2 regions of the Clostridium nitrophenolicum genome follow, and region 1 is predicted to be linked to the other one. Evidence: predicted binding sites of a transcription regulator. Region 1 holds the regulator's gene; the other holds the start of a gene.
What was found. The regulator Rex, encoded in region 1, represses fermentation and respiration genes when NADH is low (regulators of the CRP and FNR family bind a similar motif). The targets are predictions, from matches to a motif close to ATTGTTAANNNNTTAACAAT.
Positions count from the first base shown of each region.

Region 2: a site for Rex is predicted at 2,080-2,099, ahead of fdhF (formate dehydrogenase subunit alpha). Genes of this name have one in related genera too.

Region 1 is NZ_AP042469.1:5,168,998-5,172,442, forward strand. Features, by position in the region: gene ACZ5N4_RS24560 (sulfide/dihydroorotate dehydrogenase-like FAD/NAD-binding protein) at 1-491, opposite strand, end outside; gene ACZ5N4_RS24565 (adenine nucleotide alpha hydrolase family protein) at 668-1,132, opposite strand; gene ACZ5N4_RS24570 (redox-sensing transcriptional repressor Rex) at 1,368-2,000, opposite strand; gene abc-f (ribosomal protection-like ABC-F family protein) at 2,325-3,445, shown strand, end outside.
Region 2 is NZ_AP042469.1:4,763,545-4,766,989, forward strand. Features, by position in the region: gene fdhF (formate dehydrogenase subunit alpha) at 1-2,016, opposite strand, end outside; gene ACZ5N4_RS22575 (hypothetical protein) at 2,825-3,166, shown strand; RNA gene ssrS (6S RNA) at 3,258-3,445, opposite strand, start outside.

The DNA of each region.
Region 1 (3,445 bases):
TCTGTAGCAACATATAAATGTTTACATACAGCCATCATTTCTTTTTCAAGTAATAAATATTCCTTTGATTTAGATCCAACGATAACGTCTACATCGATTCCATTTTCATGGAGCCATTTAACTTGTGGATACACTGGTGCTGTACCTACACCGCCAGCTATAAAGATTATATTCTTTTTCTTTAATTCTTCTATATCTTCATGAACAAGATCTGATGCTTGTCCTAATGGCCCTACAAAATCTGTAAAATTTTGACCTTTTTCATATTCAGCCATTCTCTTAGTAGAATCACCAAGTGTTTGGAATACTATAGTTACAGTTCCCTTTTTTGCATCATAATCGCAGATTGTTAGAGGTACTCTCTCTCCTCTTTCATCCATTTTTACTATAACAAATTGTCCAGGATAACATGATTTCGCAACTCTTGGAGCTTCTACATCCATTAGATAAATGTTTGGCGCCAATAATCTTTTGTCTACAATTTTGTACATTTCTATTCCCCTCCGTAAAATATGTTTAATATATTAATCGCACTCTCATCCCCACTTAATTATAACATATTAAATTTATTTTTGTATAACTAATCGATAATTTGTATAAATTTATATAAAAATCTGAAATTGAGGGAATTTAATGTATTAAATTTATAATTTTTTCAAGAAAAAATCTAAGCCAACTCTGCATCTTTAAAGTCTATTGTTTCTCTAAAAATAATTCTTGGAGTCCCTAAATACCTGGTTATTTCCGTGGCAATTTCTTCATCACTATCTTCTATAACCTGTTTTGAAATAAATAATATATCATAATTTAATTTTTTTATTTTTGCAGCTAATATACTTGATATAGATACTTCTCCTGCTCCAGCTAAGCTTTTATCTGATATGAGTATGCCTTCATCTGCGCCCATAGCTATTGCTTCCTCTAACACCGTTTCCGAATGGAGAGTTTCCATACATATTACTGTAACTTTAGCTCCTCTATCTCTTTTCAATTCTAATGCTTTCTCTAGTATGCTTTCACTCTGTGAATTGATTATAGGTAACCCACATCTCTTTATAGCAATCCCAGTTTTTGAATCTATTTTTACTTCCATTGTGTCTGACAGCTGCTTCAAACAAACTACTATATTCACTTATATAATCCCCCCCATGATTTAACGGTCTTCAAATCTACTTTAATTATAAATAAACTTTTTGTTAATATTATAACAAACGTTTACAAAAAATAATTAAAGTATATACCTCAATTACCATTATACACTTCCAGTATTATGCATTTCAATATCAAATTTACAAATATGCAGAAAATTAGCGTATAATTATGCTAATTTCTGATATTTATAAATTTAAATTTTATATTTTTTTTATTTATTCTATGTCATTTAGCAAACAACTAAGTGTAAGTAAACTATCGCTAAGGTGTACGTTTTCAACCTTCACGGTTTCTGGAACAACTAAGTCAATCGGGGCAAAGTTCCATATTCCCTTAACGCCATTTTTAACAAAAGTTTCACAAATTTTTTGAGCATTATTATTTGGAACACATATTATTCCTATATCTGTTGGATTTTCTTTTAAATAATCACCTAGATAATCTATATCCTGTATTTCTATATCTCTTATTTTTAGTCCCATAAGCTTAGGATTAATATCAAAAATCCCATTTAACGTAAACCCTAATTTTTCAAATTGCGAATAGTTTGCTATTGCTTGACCTATATTTCCAGCTCCTACTATTACTGTTTTATATTCCTTAGTAAGTCCCAATATTCCACTTATTTGGTTATATAATTCACTAACATTATAGCCGTAACCTTGTTGTCCGAAATCTCCAAAACAATTTAAATCCTGTCTTATTTGTGAGGCTGTAAAGCCTATTTTTTCACTTAACTCTTTTGAAGATATTCTATCAACATCATTTCTCATTAATTCTGCTAGGTATCTATGATACTTAGGTAATCTTTTTATTACAGCCATTGATATATTTTTTTTCTTATCCATTCTGCACCTCCACTTGTATACCACAAATTAATATAATTCCTAAACACATTGTTTATATTTTATCATTTAACTATTACTTCATCCCACTTTTTATAGTATTATTTAATTATATAATATGTCAATAGTATATTTTTTATTTATTACTATCTATTATTGTCTTTTTCTCATTCTTTTTGCTATCAAATTTTTTAATATAAATTTTTAATTAGTAAATAATTCTTATGCAAAGCTATTATATTTAATTATTGTGTTAAATTATCAAAATTAATCTACAAAAAAATCTTCAACCATAGTAAAATATTAATGGTTAAGGAAGGTGAACTTATGGTAGTTTTAAGTTGTAAAGATATTAATAAAGGATTTGGAATAGATGTCATACTTGAAAATGTTACTTTCAACATAAATGAGGGCGAAAGAGTTGGATTAATAGGACCAAACGGTGCAGGAAAGTCTACACTTTTCAAAATTATCACTAATCAAATTGATTATGATAATGGAGAATTATTTATAGATAAAAATAAAACTTTAGGATATTTATCTCAACATCTTTCATTAGATTTTTCAAGCACTATATATGGTGAGCTTCTTACTGTTTTCGAGGATCTAATAAATTTAGAAAATAAATTAGAGAAGCTTGAGTTATTAATGAATGAACCTTATGACTCTAGTAAAGAAGAATATCATAATAAGATAATTAAAGATTACACCACCTCCTCAGAGCTTTATCAAAATAGAGGTGGATATACTTACAAAGCTGAAATAAGTAAGGTATTAAAAGGTCTCGGCTTTACAGAACAGGATTATAATAAGCCTATAGAAGTCTTAAGCGGAGGACAAAAAACTAGAGTTGCTCTTTGTAAACTTCTTTTAATAAAACCTGATATCTTATTATTAGATGAGCCTACAAATCACCTTGATTTAGATGCTATTGAATGGTTAGAGGAATACTTAAATGCATACAAAGGAACCATAATCATAATATCTCATGATAGATACTTTTTAGATGCCATAACAAATAAAACTTTCGAATTAATACACGGACATGTAAACTGTTATAATGGTAATTATACTTCTTATATTGATTTAAAACAGAAAAATTATGAAGTACAATTAAAAGCATATACTCTTCAGCAAGCAGATATTAAAAGACAAGAAGAGATAATTGAAAGATATAGGTCTTTCAATCGTGAAAAAAGTGTAAAAGCTGCAGAAAGCAGACAAAAAGCTCTAGATAAAATTGAAAGAATAAAAGCTCCCGATAAAGAAGAAAGATTAGGTAATGTAACCTTTGAAACTCAAATTAAAAGCGGTAACGATGTGTTGCATGTGGAAAATTTGAGTAAAAGCTTCGGAGATAAAACTTTATTCTATGATCTCAACTTTGATATTAAAAAAGGTGAGAAAGTAGCTCTTATAGGAGAAAACGGCAGAGGTAAAACCACTCT
Region 2 (3,445 bases), 410 kb from region 1:
CTTTGATATAGGATCTAAGTTATCTATAGTCAATTCGTTGCATGCACCTATCCACCATTGATATGTCATGTAAACTGCCCCTCTGTTAACTCTATCTGTAACTAGCGCCCTAGCTACTACAGAACCTCTTCGAGAGCTTATTCTTACTAGCTCCTGATCGCTAACTCTAAGCTTTTCTGCATCCTTCGGGTTCATTTGTATGTAGCCTGGTTCATCAGCAAGCTGCTGAAGGGCACGGCAATTTCCTGTCATTGTTCTTACGGAATAATGACCTACTTCTCTAACTGTAGATAGAACTAAAGGATACTCTTCATCTGGAGTTTCCATTGGCGGTCTCCATTCTGAAGCAGATAACTTTGCTTTTCCACTTGGAGTTGAAAATTTATTTCCTGCATACAGGTATGAAGTTCCTGGATGTTTCTCGTCAGGGCATGGCCACTGAATACCCCCAAGTTTCTCTAATCTTTCATAGCTAGCTCCTGTAAAGTTTGGACATAAATCTCTCATCTCATCCCATATTTCTTTTGTATTATTATAGTGCATATTATAGCCCATTGCAGTAGCAACCTCTGAAAGTATTTGCCAATCTGGCTTAACATCACCACTTGGCTCTATTGCTTTTCTAAATCTTTGGAAGCCACGGTCAGCACAACTATAAACACCTTCATGTTCCCCCCAAGATGTTGCTGGTAATATTACATCAGCATGCAATGCTGTCTTATTCATAAATATGTCCTGTACAATTACAAGTTCCATTTTTTCTAATGCTTCTCTAACCTCTGATGAATTCGGATCACTTTGAACAGGGTCTTCTCCCATAATATAATAAGCTTTAATCTTGTTTTCTTCTAATGTAATTCTTGGAACTTCAGTTAAATGATATCCCATCTTATTGGAAAGCTTTACACCCCATGCTTCTTCAAATTTTCTTCTAACATTATCATCATCCACTTTTTGGTATCCAGGATATACATTTGGTAAAGCCCCCATATCGCAGGCTCCCTGAACGTTATTTTGACCTCTTACTGGTCCAATGCCTACGCTTGGCCTTCCAAAATTGCCAGTTAATATAGCAAGAGAAGCTAGTCCTTTAACAACATCAACTGCCTGTCCAAATTGACATACTCCCATTCCATATAATATCATAGGATTCTTAGCTGAGGAATACATTCTCATTGCTTTTCTTATATCTTCTTCCTGAACATCTGTTATTTCACTCGCATATTCAGGAGTATATTTGCTAACTAAATCTTTATACTCTTCAAAGCCTTCTGTATGTTTTTCAACAAACGCCTTATTATAAAGACCTTCATTTATTAATACATTTCCTAGAGCATTGACTAACGCCATATTAGTTCCATTTTTTATTGGAAGCCATAAATCTGCTATTCTAGCGGATTCTGTTATACGGGGATCGACAACTATAACTTTAGCTCCATTTTCTTTTGCCTTAACTATTCTTCTAGCAACTATAGGATGAGAGTCTGCTCCATTATAACCAAAAATAAATATTAAATCAGCATTATCTAGTTCATGAATGCCATTAGACATTGCTCCATTTCCTAATGTGTAAGCCAAACCGGCTACTGAAGGAGCATGTCAAACTCTTGCACAGTGATCTATGTTATTACTCCCAATAACTGCACGGATAAATTTTTGCATTATATAATTTGCTTCATTTCCTGATCCTCTTGCACATCCTGTTCCCATAATTGACTCAGGACCATGCTTTTCCTTTATTTCACTTAATTTTGAAGCAGTAAAACTTATTGCCTCATCCCATGATACTTCTTGAAGCTCTCCATCTTTTCTAATCATAGGTCTCTTAAGTCTAGAAGTTAAAATTTGTGGATCATTTAAAAAGTCCCACCCATAATAACCTTTCAAGCATAAAGTTCCTTCATTAGTTCTACCATTTGCCGGCTCAGCTCTAACTATCTTATCATCCTCTACAATCAGATTAAGGTTACAACCAGCACCACAATAAGGGCACACTGTCAGCACCTTATTTTCCATTGTAATTCCCCCCTCTTTATCTATCTCTTAATTTTTCTCATTGATACAAATTTATTTATAAACATTGTTTAATATATTAGAATACCACAATGTCTCTCACGAGTCATTGATAGCATACCTATCAGTTCTTGTGATTTAGAAATAAACATGAAATTAATTAAATTTTATAATTGCATTACCAAATAATTAATTATTTTTAAAAATATAGCGGGAATTTATTCAAAGTATACTGGAGGTTAACGAAAAGAATGATTACTGAGTAACTTAGTATAACTATTTCAATGAATATATAATTTGGTAGATTAGTATGTTTGATCAACCTTTAATTCATTTACAATTTCATTTGTGATTAATTAGATTAGTTCTACTTATAATAATATATTAAAATATTAGGAAATTCATGTCAAGTTCTACTAATAAAGCAAAAATAACTATAATTTTTTTAAAATAACATTAAAATAAGTTAATTCTTAATTTTCTAACATTTCATTTAATCACATTAAACTCACATAAAAAAACATAAATTCGCGGCAATTTTTTTATCATCTATTGTATATTATTGTATTACTGTTATTTTTTTATCAATAACTTATTATTGTAATTCATTCAATTTTCATTAAGCCGTACTTCTTAAATTAAAATTACTGTAAAATATTTCAATTAGAAATGAGTAAACCAAATTTCATAATTTCACTATTAATGTTAATAAGATAATAGAATACTATTATCTCATATGGGAATTCTACTTAATGGGTTCAAAACATATGAACCTATTTTATTAATTTGCATTTTGAAAGGAGATTTTCTCATGGATAACAAAAAAGCTTTAGAAGAAGCAAAACAACTTAACCAACAGTCTAGACAAAGTATGCCTAATACAGGAATGGCTGGTGGTATGACTAGCAGCACAAATAGTTCAGACTTACAAGAGGCTGTGCAACTTAATCAGCAATCAAGACAAGGCATGCCTAATACAGGAATGGCTGGTGGTATGACTAGCAGCACAAATAGTTCAGACTTACAAGAAGCTGTGCAACTTAATCAGCAATCAAGACAAGGCAGCACTTCAGCAATGACTAGTGGAGTTGGCAATTCTGGCTTAGAAGAGGCTAAAAAACTTAATCAACAATCAAGACAAAGCAAAAAATAGTTATTAACTATATAAGTTATACAGAATATAAACTATAATCTGTATAAAATAAAAGAGAGGTAAATTTACCTCTCTCAATTACTGTTCAAAAGTATAATCCAAAATACCGCCGCTCTAATTTTGACACCTATCTCTCCGATAGGTGGGTGTCCTCACAGATGTTTCTATCGCCCTCAAAGCCGTCAAAAGGTCTCACAAGAAAGTACATATCTACGCCTAAATGTTGAACTCCCGTTTTAGTAATGTAGGTTCAAAATATAGAGCTTCTCAAATATTCCA